One region of the Janthinobacterium sp. 1L-D-8-B-C4 genome, then DNA from elsewhere that is predicted to be linked to it. Evidence: predicted binding sites of a transcription regulator. Region 1 holds the regulator's gene; each other region holds the start of a gene.
The links. The regulator NrdR, encoded in region 1, represses ribonucleotide reductase genes. The targets are predictions, from matches to a motif close to CACNANATNTNGTG.
Positions count from the first base shown of each region.

Region 2: AC0Z42_RS18915 (ribonucleoside triphosphate reductase) is a predicted target of NrdR. The motif match lies at 2,316-2,329, and genes of this name have one in related genera.
Region 3: AC0Z42_RS09315 (ribonucleoside-diphosphate reductase subunit alpha) is a predicted target of NrdR. The motif match lies at 1,946-1,959, and genes of this name have one in related genera.

Region 1 covers NZ_JBXAVX010000019.1:79,602-84,446, reverse strand. Annotated here, with positions in the region: gene AC0Z42_RS26270 (pilus assembly protein) at 1-181, opposite strand, end outside; gene AC0Z42_RS26265 (pilus assembly PilX family protein) at 178-816, opposite strand; gene AC0Z42_RS26260 (PilW family protein) at 803-1,777, opposite strand; gene pilV (type IV pilus modification protein PilV) at 1,774-2,343, opposite strand; gene nrdR (transcriptional regulator NrdR) at 2,532-2,993, opposite strand; gene glyA (serine hydroxymethyltransferase) at 3,124-4,371, opposite strand; ZMP/ZTP riboswitch at 4,484-4,606, opposite strand.
Region 2 covers NZ_JBXAVX010000011.1:58,338-63,182, reverse strand. Annotated here, with positions in the region: gene AC0Z42_RS18925 (anaerobic ribonucleoside-triphosphate reductase activating protein) at 1-346, opposite strand, end outside; gene nrdD (anaerobic ribonucleoside-triphosphate reductase) at 346-543, opposite strand; gene AC0Z42_RS18915 (ribonucleoside triphosphate reductase) at 540-2,300, opposite strand; gene AC0Z42_RS18910 (hypothetical protein) at 2,423-2,836, opposite strand; gene ubiU (ubiquinone anaerobic biosynthesis protein UbiU) at 2,999-4,045, shown strand; gene AC0Z42_RS18900 (U32 family peptidase) at 4,054-4,845, shown strand, end outside.
Region 3 covers NZ_JBXAVX010000004.1:123,968-128,812, reverse strand. Annotated here, with positions in the region: gene AC0Z42_RS09330 (cytochrome C assembly family protein) at 1-156, shown strand, start outside; gene AC0Z42_RS09325 (PP0621 family protein) at 153-413, shown strand; gene AC0Z42_RS09320 (sigma-54 interaction domain-containing protein) at 532-1,590, shown strand; gene AC0Z42_RS09315 (ribonucleoside-diphosphate reductase subunit alpha) at 2,239-4,845, shown strand, end outside.

The sequences.
Region 1 (4,845 bases):
CGGCATGGGCGGCAGCGGCCGCCGTGTGGGTAAACGACAGGTTGAGCAGCAGATTGGGTGGCACGCGCGCGCCGTGCAAACCGGTATCGGCCCGCGACAGATCGACCAGCGGCGATGCGGCCAGTACCTGGGCACTGGTTATCAGCCAGATCAGCAGGGCAACAAGCGAGCGAGCCATCATGGCGCTTCTCCCGGCGCCGGCCCCGGCTTCCTGTAATAAGTTTGCAGCACCACCTGCGTATCGTCCTGCGCGCCGAAGCCGATGGCGGTAACGCGGTACAGATAACCGGCGCCGGACGGCAGTCCGAGCGGCGCGCCAGCAGGTACACCAGCCTCTTCGCCGGGCGGGTGGAACGGCAGCAATTCGATCAGGTAGCGCGGCTTTTTAAAGGGCAGAAAACCCTCTCCCGTCTGCATCGCCGCGCCGGTGAACTGGCCGTAGGCAACCGTGCCGGAGTCCGCCACGCCCAGGTCGGTGCTGAGCCACACGGCCGGCGCGCCGCTGGCGGCTGGCAGGCACAGCCCCGGCTCTCCTTTGCAGGCAGGCGCAAAGCCGGCCGCGCTGCCTGGTGCAAACAGCGCGCTGCGGCCAGGCGCCCCGGGCAGGCCTTCGATATCGTGCTGCGCATCCATCAATGCCTCCTCGGCGGCCTGGAAAGCGATTTGCCGGTCGCGCTCGCCGCGAGCCGCCTTTTCTCCGTGCAAGGCCATCTGCGCGGCCGACACGCCCAGCAGCAAAATGGCTACCAGCAGGCACAGCGCAAACACCAGGGCCGCGCCGCGCTCACCCTCGCCTGGCGGTTCAGGCCGGCCCATTGCGCAGCATGATGGTCGCTTGCACCAGCTGGCGCAAACGGCCGCGCTGGGTGGGTGGCAAGCTGGCCGGCACGATGCGCACGCCAGGGTCTTGCGCGCCGTGCGCGTCTGCATATGCCGGGCCGAACAGGTCGAACTGCGCCGGCCCGGCGTCGTCGCCAGCGTTGCCAAGATTACCTGCGCCATGCAGCAGCAAGGCCACGCGCACGCTGGCCACGCGCTTCCAGTGCGTGCGGCGATGAAAGTCGCGCTCGCGCTCGGCCTCATCGGCGCCCACCAGCACCAGCGCCGCGTCGCGCGCATCGAGGCTGCTGGCGTTGACATACTGGTTGGCCACGCCATCGGGCGGCGTATCGGTATCGAGGCCATACAAGACCTGGAAACTGTCGACGCCACGGATCAAGGCATCGGCGCCCCAGCCGCCGCCGGCGCGGTATTTGCAGCGCAATTCCGCCTCGCCATCGCCGCCATCGTCCTGCGCCACATAGAAAATGCTCCAGCCGCGCTGCGCTTCATTGCTTGCCGCGCCGACACCAAAGCCGGCGCAATTGAGCACCGCGCCATCGCCGCCCGCGCCCTCGCCGGTGCCGTAAAAGCGCAGCGCCAGCACATCGCTGCCGTTGATGCTGCCCGCCAAGGGCGCGCTGATGCCCTCGCTGTTCTTGCCCAGGCCGCGCGCATCGAGGCCGGCGATATTGGCGCTGTCGTGCGCCGCATGCGTCAAGGGTGCGGCGCTGGCGTCCCAGTTCACCCAGGCCGTCTGGCGCAACGCCCGCGCGATGGCGTCAGAAGCATAGCGGCCATTGTCGGCCAGGCGCGCCGCTTCCACCTGGTCCATATAGCTGCGGCTGCTCGACAGCAACGCCGCGCTCGACGCCAGCATCAGCATGGCGCCCACGCCCAGCGCCACCAACAACTCGACCAGGGTCATGCCAGCCTGGTGCTGCGCGTGGCAGCTCATGGCGCACCGGCCGCCAGTTGCATGGCGACTTTCGGCATGGCGGCCGCTTCTTGCGCGGCGCCGTCCCTGGCCTGCCTGCCGCGCCAGCCCAGCTTGATGACGACCGGTGCGCCGCTGCCGCCGCTGCAGCTCCATTGCAAACCGTGCGCGGCCGCGTCCCAGGCCAGCGCATCGCGGCAGATGCGCAGGCGCGCGCCGGGCAAGTCCTTGCGCAACTGCTGCTTCCATTCGGCGATATCGAATTGCGCCAGTTGCGCGGCGCCGCAGGCGGCGTCACCCAGGCAGTCCGGCGCGCCACCCGCCTCATCAAGCGGCCCCGCCTGGTAGTCGAGGCCCAGGTAGGGATTGTCGGCGTCAGGTGTCTGCATTTGCGTGCTGTTGGCGCGCATGCGCTCGGCCATGCTGGCCGCCAGTTGCATGGCGCTCGACAGCAAAGCCGATTCATGGCGCGCGCGCAAGGAGGACAATTGCATCGCGCTGCCGCCCAGGAGGCCCACGGCCAGCAGCAACAGCGCGACCAGAACTTCAACCAGGGTGGTGCCGCCGGCATGATGGACATGGCGCATGTTTACCTCCGCTTTCAGGGAAAGAGAAGAGTGAATGGCCAGGATCAGCCGGCCCTGCTACACGATAGGCGCGCCCACGGTGTCACGCATGAGACAGCGCAAACAGCCTGGAGATAAACTGGGAAGAGGTAAAAAAAGCGGCCGCTGGATTGACCAGGCCGCTTGCTGAAAGAAAACAACTGTGATGACTAGCCCTTGCGCGGCTGGCCCACTTCGGCAATTGCGTCCTGGAACTCGGCCAGGTCTTCGAAATTCTTGTAGACCGATGCGTAACGGATATACGCAACCTTGTCGAGGCGCTTCAATTCCTGCATCACCAGTTCGCCGATATAGCCGGAATCGACTTCGCGCTTGCCGCTGGTCAGCAGTTTTTCTTCGATGGTGGCAATTGCCATATCCAGCGAGGCGGCCGCGACGGGACGCTTGCGCAAGGCCAGCATAAGGCTGCCGCGCAACTTATCCGCAGCGAATTCCGTCCGGCTGCCATTCTTTTTGACCACGGCCGGCATGATCAGTTCAATTCGTTCGTAGGTTGTAAAACGCTTGTCGCATTTGCCGCAACGGCGCCGGCGGCGGATGGCGTCGCCCTCCTCGGATACGCGCGTATCGAGGACCTGGGTTTCGTCATGGTGGCAGAATGGACATTTCATGGGCAGCGGGTCAATTTTCTGGTTCAACAAATGGAGCGCGGGCGCCCGGATACACTCAGGGCGCCCGCGGGCACGACAAGAAATGTGTCAGACAGAATCTTACTCTGGAAGACACATTCTGGACAAATAATTATGCAGCGTAGACGGGGTTCGCATCCGCCAGCACCTTCACTGCCGCTTTCACGCGCTCAATGGTGGCGGCGTCATGCGGATTGTCCAGCACGTCGGCGATCAGGTTGCCCACTTGCACCGCTTCGGCTTCCTTGAAACCGCGCGTCGTCATCGCCGGGCTGCCCAGGCGGATGCCCGAGGTGACGAATGGCTTTTGCGGGTCGTTCGGGATGCCGTTCTTGTTGCAGGTAATGTGCGCGGAACCGAGGATGGCTTCGGCTTCCTTGCCCGTCAGGTTCTTGGCGCGCAGGTCGACCAGCATCACGTGCGACTCGGTGCCACCGGAAACAATGCGCAGGCCGCGCGAGATCAGGGTCCTGGCCAGCGCGTCGGCGTTTTTCACGACCTGCTTCTGGTACTCGACGAATTCAGGGCTCAGCGCTTCCTTGAAGGCAACCGCCTTGCCGGCGATTACATGCATCAGCGGGCCGCCCTGGATGCCGGGGAAAATGGCCGAGTTGATGGCCTTTTCGTGTTCGGCCTTCATCAGGATAATGCCGCCGCGCGGGCCGCGCAGCGACTTGTGCGTGGTCGAGGTAACGAAGTCGGCGAACGGCACCGGGTTCGGGTACAGGCCGGCGGCGATCAGGCCGGCGTAGTGGGCCATGTCAACCATAAAGTAGGCGCCGACTTCTTTAGCCACTTTCGAGAAGCGTTCGAAGTCGATCTTTTTCGAGAACGCCGAGGCGCCGGCGATGATCAGCTTTGGTTTGCGCTCACGGGCCAGGCGTTCCATGGCTTCGTAGTCGATATCTTCCTCGGCCGTCAGGCCATACGACACAACGTCAAACCATTTGCCGGACATGTTCAGCGGCATGCCGTGGGTCAGGTGGCCGCCTTCGGCCAGCGACATGCCCATGATCAGGTCGCCTGGTTTCAGCATGGCGAAAAACACGCCCTGGTTCGCCTGCGAGCCCGAATTGGGCTGCACGTTGGCCGCTTCGGCGCCGAACAGTTGCTTGACACGGTCGATCGCCAGCTGCTCGGCCACGTCGACGTATTCGCAGCCGCCGTAGTAGCGCTTGCCCGGATAGCCTTCGGCATACTTGTTGGTCAGCTGCGAGCCTTGCGCTTCCATTACGGCTGGCGAAGTGTAGTTCTCGGACGCGATCAGTTCGATATGGTCGTGCTGGCGCGTGTTTTCTTTTTGAATAACGGCGAACAGTTCAGGATCGACGTTGGCGAGGTTGTGATCTTTTGCAAACATGTAAAAACTCCAAAGATGTGGGTGCTTTGTACTGGCAGGTTGGATCGAATGAGGGGAGCCGGCGTTAAGTGAATAACAAACGGAAAGGCAGCCTCTTCGCGCAATTCCATCGGTGGGCTGCCCAGGCGAACGGCTGATGAAATCTCACGTTTCCCGGTGGATGCCCACCTTTCGCCGGCAATGATCGCACCAAAATGGGGATTGTTGCAGCTTTTCGCCAGTCACGTGAGACGTAATGGAAGCCAAATTGTAAGTTAAGTACCCAAATTGAGCAAGGAAAGCAGCGCAGCGGCCGCGCTGCGGCTATAATCCCCGCGCATCGGGCTGCGAGAGCCGATGACAGGCCGATTTGCGGGAAAAGTTGCTATTGCTTAAGCTGCACTTAAACCTGGCGCCGGCTTGTAAGCGTATGTTACGGGGCTTGTCATTGTATTCACCCAGCTGAGAATATGCTGCGTTGCAATGTTTGGTCCA
Region 2 (4,845 bases), on a different contig from region 1:
GCGGCAGCACTTGCGTCAAGCGCTGCGGGTAGATGCAGGCCGTGTGCAGGCCCACGCCAAAGCCCAGCGCTTTTACATCGAGCATGGCGTTTTCCAGGGCCGGGTCCATGCATGCTTCGCCGCCACTGAAGACCACCGCGTCGATCAGGCCGACGCGGCGGCGCAGCAGCGCCAGCACATCGGCCCACGGCACCAGGGCGTCGCTCGAGCGCGGCTGCAGATGCGGATTGTGGCAATAGCCGCAGCGCCAGGGGCAGCCCTGCACGAACACCACGGCCGCCAGCTGGCCGGGGTAGTCGGTGGCGGAAAACGGCGTGACGCCGCCCACCCGCAGTTCCTTTGCCATCAGCGGCAAGCGAGCGGTCCCGACACCGAGGCGCACGCTTCGCTGAAGTACTGGCGCTCGTGGAATTCACCCTGCTTGCCGATATTGAACGAGGCGACGGGGCGATGGTAGCCCATCACGCGGGTCCAGATTTCGCAGCGCTGGCGTTCGCTGTCGTCAAGCGTGATGACCGGATTCAGTTGGGGACGTGCGTTCATGGTGTTTCCTCCAGTATGGCGTTCAAGTTGGCCTGCTTGCGGGCGATCAGCTCCGCGTCGCAGGTGGGGCAAAACTCGTGTTTTCCGGCCAGGTAGCCATGGCGCGGACAGATCGAAAAGGTGGGCGTGACGGTGATGTAGGGCAGCGAGAAGCGCGACAGCGCGCGTTTCACCAGTGCGCGGCAGGCGTTGGCGTCCGACAGCGCTTCGGTCATATACAGGTGCAGCACCGTGCCGCCCGTGTATTTGCGCTGCAGCGCATCCTGCAACTCCAGTGCCTCGAACGGGTCGTCCGTATGGCCGACCGGCAGTTGCGAGGAATTGGTGTAATACGGATTGTCCACCGTGCCGGCCTGCAGGATGGCCGGATAGCGCTTGCGGTCTTCGCGCGCGAAGCGGTAGGTGGTGCCTTCGGCCGGCGTCGCTTCCAGGTTGTACATATGGCCGGTCTGTTCCTGGAATTCGATCATGCGTGCGCGCACATGGTCAAGCAAACGGATTGCCAGCGCATGGCCATCCAGGCTGGTGATGTCGTATGCGTTGCCGCTGAAATTGCGGATCATTTCGTTGATGCCGTTGACGCCCAGGGTGGAAAAGTGGTTGCGCAAGGTGCCCAGATAGCGTTTCGTGTACGGGAAAAGCCCCTCTTGCATCAGCTTTTCAATGGTGGCGCGCTTGATTTCCAGGCTGGTCTTGCCCAGTTCCAGCAGGCGGTCCAGGTCGGCCAGCAAGGCCGCTTCGTCGCCGCGCCACAGGTAACCGAGGCGCGCGCAGTTGATCGTCACCACGCCCAGCGACCCGGTCTGCTCGGCTGAGCCGAAGAGACCATTGCCGCGCTTGAGCAGCTCGCGCAGGTCCAGCTGCAGGCGGCAGCACATCGACCGTATCATGTTCGGCTTCAGTTCCGAATTGATGAAGTTCTGGAAGTAGGGCAGGCCGTAGCGCGCCGTCATTTCGAACAGGCGCTCGGCGTTTTCGCTGTGCCAGTCGAAGTCTTCGGTGATGTTATAGGTCGGGATCGGGAAGGTAAACACGCGGCCCTTGGCGTCGCCGGCCATCATGATTTCGATATAGGCGCGGTTGATCATGTCCATCTCGGCCTGCAGCTCGCCGTAGGCAAACGGCATTTCCACGCCGGCGATCACGGGTATCTGTTCGCGCAGGTCTTCCGGGCAGACCCAGTCGAAAGTCAGGTTGGTAAATGGCGTCTGCGTGCCCCAGCGCGATGGTACGTTGAGGTTGTAGATCAACTCCTGCATATACTGCAGCACGTCGGTGTAGGCCAGGCTGTCCTTGCGGATAAAGGGCGCCATATAGGTGTCGAAAGAGCTGAAGGCCTGCGCGCCGGCCCATTCGTTTTGCAGGGTGCCGAGGAAATTGACGATCTGGCCGATGGCCGACGACATGTGTTTCGGCGGGCTTGATTCGACCTTGCCCGGCACGCCGTTCAGGCCTTCGTGCAGCAGGGTGCGCAGCGACCAGCCGGCGCAATAGCCGGCCAGCATGTCGAGGTCGTGGATATGCAGCGCCGCCTCGCGGTGGGCCGCGCCCACTGCCGGCGGATAGACCTGGTCGAGCCAGTAGTTGGCGATCACCTTGCCCGACACATTAAGTATCAGGCCGCCCAGCGAATAGCCCTGGTTGGCGTTGGCGTTGACCCGCCAGTCGCGCCGCTCCAGGTACTCGTTGATGGATGCGGCGACATCGACCTGGCCGCTATTTTTAGATGGCGCCAAGGGTAGTGCGCTAGTTGACATGAAACCTCCAATAACCACAACATGCGGTGTTTTATTAAAGGTTAGCGACTAAATGTAGTGCCGTCAAAGGGTGCGTACAAGCGATTGCCGGAAGCTTGATCCAGGTGAAAATCGCGCTGCTTTCACTTTTTGTTCCAGCGCGTCTCGCGCAGGATCATCCAGGTGGTGCCAAAGAATGCGCCGCCGCAGGCGACGATGCTGATGACCGACGCGGGCAGCACATGCGTCCAGATTTCCATCGGCGAAAACGTGCTCCAGCTGGCCACGCGAATATCAAACGTGATGTAGTTGGCCAGCAGCCAGTACACGGCCAGCAGGGCCGTGCAGATGGCGCTCTGGCGCAGCAGCGGCACCTGGCGGCGGGCAAACACGGCCAGCAGGAACAGCAGCACCACGCCCGGATACACGCCCAGTATTTCGGGCGAAAACATGTGCGTGCTGTTGATGTCATGGCCTTCGACGGGCGAGGCCCATTGCACTTGCAGCGCGGTGAGGAACAGGGTCAGTAGCAGTATCAGCAGTGGTTTGCGGGTCATGGTGGTGGCTGGAATGAATACGAGTTAGGCACGATGGCAGTGGCGCATTCTACAGCGCAAGGAGGGGGTGCCATGCATGCATTCCTTCACCTGCGTCAAGGACTGGCCACATGGCGCGGGGCTATAGTCTCGACCCTGAGCCGATACAGAAAGCGATTCATCATGAAGCTTGAAAACCCCACCGTCTACCGCGCGGCCGGACCGCTGGAACTGGTCTGCCCGGCAGGCAGTTTGCCGGCCCTGAAAGCGGCCGTCGACAATGGCGCCGACACTGTCTACCTGGGCTTTCGCGACGCCACCAACGCACGCAATTTCGCCGGACTCAATTTCGACGAAAAGGCGATTGCCGAAGGTGTGCGCTACGCCCACCAGCACGGCCGCAAGGTGCTGCTGGCATTGAATACCTACCCCCAGCCGCACAACTGGAGCGTGTGGCGCAGCGCCATCGACCGCGCCGTCGATGCGGGGCTGGACGCCATCATCGTCGCCGACCCGGGTCTGATGGCCTATGCATGCAAGCATCATCCGCAACTGCGTTTGCACCTGTCGGTACAAGGCTCGGCCACCAACTACGAAGCGATCAATTTTTACCATGAACACTTCGGCATCTCGCGTGCCGTGCTGCCGCGCGTGCTGTCGATGACGCAGGTCGAGCAACTGATCGCCAGCACGCCGGTCGAGATCGAAGTGTTCGGTTTCGGCAGCCTGTGCGTGATGGTCGAAGGGCGCTGCGCGCTGTCATCGTATGCGACCGGCGAAGCGCCCAACACCCATGGCGTATGTTCGCCGGCCAAGGCCGTGCGCTGGGTGGAAACGCCGGCCGGCCTGGAGTCGCGCCTGAATGGCGTGCTGATCGACCGCTACGGCCCCGGCGAAAACGCCAGCTACCCGACCCTGTGCAAGGGCCGCTTCGACGTCGACGGCGAACAGTATTACGCCATCGAGGAACCGGCCAGCCTGAATACCCTGGCGCTGCTGCCGCAGCTGGTCGCCATGGGCGTGAAAGCCGTGAAAATCGAAGGGCGCCAGCGCAGCCCGGCCTATGTGGCGCAGGTCACGCGCGTATGGCGCGAGGCCATCGACACGATCGACGCCTGCCGCGACGGCCAGCAGCGCTACGCCGTCAAGCCGGGCTGGATGGCGGCGATGGACAAACTGGCGGAAGGGCAGCAGCACACATTAGGCGCCTATCACAGGTCATGGAAATAAGGAAAATCATGCTGAAGCTTTCATTGGGGCCCTTGCTGTACTACTGGCCGCGCGTCACCGTCTTCGAGTTCTACCAGCAGGTCGCCGACTCCGCCGTCGATATCGTCTACCTGGGCGAGACGGTCTGCTCGCGCCGCCATGAGCTGCGCCTGACCGATTGGCTCGACATCGCCGACCTGCTGGCGGCTGCCGGCAAGGAGGTGGTGCTGTCGACCCAGGCGCTGATCGAGTCCGGTGCGGAACTGGCGACCTTGCGCCGTATCGCCGGCAACGGCCGCTACGCGGTGGAGGCGAACGATTTTGGCGCCGTGCATTGCCTGGAAAAGGGCACGGCCTTTATCGCCGGCCCGCACCTGAATCTGTTCAATGGCCCCAGCCTGCAGCTGCTGGCGCAGCTCGGTGCGCGGCGCTGGGTGATGCCGCTGGAAATGAGCCGGGAAGCGCTGGCCGAGCTGCGGCGCCAGATACCCGAGGGCATCGAGACGGAAGTGTTCTCGTATGGCCGCATGCCGCTGGCGTTTTCCGCGCGCTGCTTTACGGCGCGTAACCGCAACCTGCCGAAAGACGATTGCGGGTACAGCTGCCTGCAAGAGCCCGATGGCCTGTTGCTGCGCACGCGCGATGGCGCGCCTTTCCTGGTATTGAACGGCACGCAGACGCAGTCGGCGCTGGTCTACAACCTGGTCGGTGAGCTGGACGCGATGGCCGCGCAGGGCGTGGGCGTGGTCCGCCTCAGTCCGCAAGAACACAATACGCTGGAAGTGATCGGCATCTTCGACCAGGCCCGCCGCGGACTGCTC
Region 3 (4,845 bases), on a different contig from region 1:
TTGCTGTTTGCCGTGCTGCTGGCCGGACGCCGCTTTCGCGGCTGGCGCGGCAAGACGGCGCTGACGTTTACCCTGGCCGGCTTTGCCACCTTGCTGCTGGCCTATGTCGGCAGCCGTTTCGTACTGGAAGTGGTTTTGCACCGAGGATATTTATGACCCGTATTTTGTTCTGGCTGGCGCTGGTGTTCCTGGTGGTGTTCGCGATCCGCAGCAAGCTTCGCGGTTTGCAGCAGCGCGCCCAGCAGCAACGCCAGCAGCAGCCCAATCCCTTTACTCCGCCCGGCCGCGTGGCTGAACTGCCCGACGCCGAGCTGATGCTGTGCTGCGCTCACTGCGGCGTGTATTACCCGGCTTCCGAAAACGTGCAGGCCAAGGGCCACGACTACTGCAGTCACGCGCACGCCACGCTGTAACCGTCCCGCCTGCATTGCTCATCCGTATCGTAACGCCATCGGCTGCCGGCCAGGCGTAGCATGATTGTGGCACGCATTACCTGAGGTGCCCGATCGCAGTCCTTGCTGAAGGATAATCATGCCCAGCTCGCGTACCGGTGCCGCCGGCGGCCATGTTGCGCCCATCGCGCCAGTTGCTGCGCCGCAGTTGAGCGGCAGCTCGGCCGCCATGCAGGCGTTGCGCGCACAGATCACGCGCATCGCCGCGTCCGGCGCACCGGTGGCGATCCAGGGCGAATCGGGTAGCGGCAAGGAACTGGTGGCGCGCGCCATTCATGCCCAGGGCGCACGCGCCGATGGCCCCTTCGTGGCCGTCAATTGCGGCGCCATTCCCGAAGCCCTGATGGAAGCGGAACTGTTCGGCTGCCGCCCGGGCGCATACACGGGCGCGCTGCACGAACGCCAGGGCCTGTTCCAGGCGGCTCATGGCGGCAGCCTGCTGCTTGACGAAGTCGATGATGTGCCACTGGCGATGCAGGTCAAGCTGCTGCGCGCGCTGCAGGAACGCCGCGTGCGCAAACTGGGCGGCAGCACCGACGAGGCCGTTGATGTGCGAATTCTGTGCGCCAGCCAGCAGGGCCTGGCGCGCGGCGTGACTTGCGGCACTTTTCGCCAGGACTTGTATTACCGCTTGAACGTGATCGAACTGGCCGTGCCGCCCTTGCGCGAGCGGCTGGGCGACCTGCCGGCCTTGTGCGAGGCCATTCTGGCGCGCCTGGCGCCACGGCAAAATGTGCGGCTGGCACCGGCGGTGCTGGCGGCGCTGGCGCGCCATGCTTTTCCCGGCAATGTGCGCGAACTGGAAAACCTGCTGGAGCGGGCGCTGGCTTTTGCCGATGGCGGCCTGCTCACGGTCGATGGGCTAGGCTTGCCAGCGCTGGTGCCTGCCCAGGCGCCGGTAACGGCCTTGAATGCCGGCTTGCCCGGCCGGCAGTTGCCGCTGCCAGGCATGGGACATGGCAGCGCGCCCATCGTGCCGCTGCAGCTGTTCCTGCTGCAAACCGAGCGCGAGATGATCTTGCAGGCGCTGGCGCAAACGCGCTACCACCGCGCGCGGGCGGCGCTGCACCTGGGCATCAGCGTGCGCCAGCTGCGCTATCGCATGCAGAAATTACAATTGCGCGAACTACCGGGCTGAGCCGAAAAAAGCGGCGGCGGGACCGAAGCGGCGCGGTAGATTATAATGCCGGCCTTGTTTGCCCGACGGCGGCTGACCGATGTGCCGGTAGTTGCATTGACGTAAATAATTGCTGGCATAGCAAGGCCAACCAGGCTGATATTGACCTGGATTAATATCGGGGAACCGGGCGCGCAGCGGTCCGCGCCAGCCTGCGTTAGTGCTTACTATGCGGGCGCCGCGCTGGTTATCCATAGCCTGAAAAGTCAATCGAATTCGTGCATGTAAATGCAAAAATTAAGCGGTACATCGGCGGGAAAAAGTATTGCGCCTGCCATCGATGGGTACTACAATTAGTGCATAAATTAGATGTAGTTACTAAATGTAGTGCCATCACAGCGGTTTCCAGAATTAGTGTCTAGCCAGCGCCAACACCATCTGCGTGCTCACCTGGCAATGTTGACACTGGCGGTTTATCACCCATCGAGACATGTTTCGCGCCAGCTTGGGCCGTGAGGGCAGGCTGTTTTCATTAGTATCATCTGATGCCTTAAAAATGTAGTTTTTAATAATAAATACCGGAAGAAGCCCGGACCATTGGGCGTTCTATTCAACAACACACGCGGCAGCAAAACTGCAGGCTGACTTTAGCTGACAACGGGAGCTTCAATGCAATCACCTCAAGATATTTCCATCCATCCAACGCCAGTACCGCCAGCGCCAAGCGCGGCGCACAGCGTGGCAAGCACCGGCGCGGCCATGGGCGACTATCGCATCATCCGCCGCAACGGCGCGGTGGTGGCATTCGAGCCGTCGAAAATCGCAATCGCCATGACCAAGGCGTTTCTGGCCGTGAACGGTGGCCAGGGCGCCGCTTCCGCCCGCGTGCGTGAACTGGTGGAACAACTGACCAGCTCCGTCGTGGCCGCGCTGGTGCGCCGCCAGCCGGGCGGCGGCACCTTCCATATCGAAGACGTGCAGGACCAGGTGGAACTGTCGCTGATGCGTTCGGGCGAACACGACGTGGCGCGTGCCTACGTGCTGTACCGCGCCAAGCACATGGAAGAGCGCCGCCTGCAGAAGGAAGCGCAAGGCGGTTCCGCGCAAGTGGCCGCACCGCAACTGAACGTGCTGGACAACGGCGTGCGCCGCCCGCTCGACATGCAGCAGGTGCGCGACCTGATCAACGCTGCCTGCGCCGGCCTGGAAAAGCACGTCGACGCCGACGCCATCCTGGCTGAAACCGTGAAAAACCTGTACGACGGCGTGCCGGTCGAAGAACTGCACAAGTCGGCCATCCTGGCAGCGCGCGCGCTGATGGAAAAAGACCCGGCCTACAGCCAGGTCACCGCCCGCATCCTGCTGCACACGGTGCGCAAGGAAGTGTTCGGCAAGGAAGTGCCGCAAGCGGCCGCCGCCAGCGAATACCTGACCTATTTCCCGGCCTATATCGCCAAAGGTATCAAGGCAGAACTGCTGAACCCTGTGCTGGCTACCTTCGACCTGGAGCGCCTGGCGAAAGCCATCGTTGCCGACCGCGACCTGCAATTTGGCTATATCGGCCTGCAAACCCTGTATGACCGCTACTTCCTGCATATCCAGGACGTGCGCATCGAAATGCCGCAGGCGTTCTACATGCGCGTGGCAATGGGCCTGGCCCTGAACGAGTCGGATCGCGAAGCGCGCGCCATCGAGTTCTACAGCCTGCTGTCCTCGTTTGATTTCATGAGCTCGACGCCGACCCTGTTCAATTCGGGTACCTTGCGCTCGCAGCTGTCGTCGTGCTACCTGAGCACCGTTTCCGATGACCTCGAAGGCATCTACGACGCCATCAAGGACAACGCGCTGCTGGCCAAATATGCCGGCGGCCTGGGCAACGACTGGACGCCGGTGCGCGCCCTGGGCGCCCATATCAAGGGCACCAACGGCAAGTCGCAAGGCGTGGTGCCGTTCCTGAAAGTGGTCAACGACACGGCTGTGGCCGTGAACCAGGGCGGCAAGCGCAAGGGCGCCGTCTGCGCCTACCTGGAAACCTGGCACATGGACATCGAGGAATTCCTCGACCTGCGCAAGAACACCGGCGACGACCGCCGCCGCACCCATGACATGAACACGGCGAACTGGATACCCGACATGTTCATGAAGCGCGTGATGGAAAAAGGCGAGTGGACCCTGTTCTCGCCATCGGAAACGCCGGACCTGCACGACAAGGTCGGCAAGGCCTTTGAAACGGCTTACCTGGGCTACGAGGCGAAAGCCGCCGCCGGCGAAATCCGTTCGTTCAAAAAGATCCAGGCGCTGGACCTGTGGCGCAAGATGCTGTCGATGCTGTTTGAAACCGGCCACCCATGGATCACCTTCAAGGACCCATGCAACATCCGCAGCCCGCAGTCGCATGTGGGTGTGGTCCACAGCTCGAACCTGTGCACGGAAATCACGCTGAACACCAGCGCCGATGAAATCGCCGTCTGCAACCTCGGTTCCGTCAACATGCCGGCGCACATGAAAGAAGGCAAGCTCGATCACGTCAAGCTGGCCAAGACCGTGCGCACCGCCATGCGCATGCTCGATAACGTGATCGACATCAATTACTACGCCGTCGACAAGGCGCGCAATTCGAACATGCGCCACCGTCCGGTCGGCATGGGCATCATGGGCTTCCAGGATTGCCTGCAGATGATGCGCATCCCGTTCGCCTCGGACGCTGCCGTATCGTTTGCCGATACCTCGATGGAAGCGGTGTGCTACTACGCCTACCTGGCCTCGACCGAACTGGCCGAAGAACGCGGCCGCTACGAGTCGTACAGTGGCTCGCTGTGGGACCGCGGCATCCTGCCACAGGACTCGGTGAAACTGCTGGCTGAAGAGCGCGGCGGCTACCTGGAAGTGGACAGCTCGTCGGCGATGGACTGGACCCCGGTGCGCGAACGCATCGCCAAGTTCGGCATGCGCAATTCGAACTGCGTGGCGATCGCTCCGACGGCCACCATTTCGAACATCATCGGCGTGTCGGCCTGTATCGAGCCGACGTTCCAGAACCTGTACGTGAAATCGAACCTGTCGGGCGAATTCACCGAGATCAACGGCTACCTGGTGCGCGACCTGAAGGCGCGCGACCTGTGGGACGAAGTCATGATCTCGGACCTGAAATACTTCGATGGCTCGCTGGTGAAGATCGACCGCATCCCGCAAGACCTGCGCGACATCTACGCCACCGCCTTCGAAGTGTCGCCAAGCTGGCTGGTGGAAGCCGCGTCGCGCCGCCAGAAGTGGATC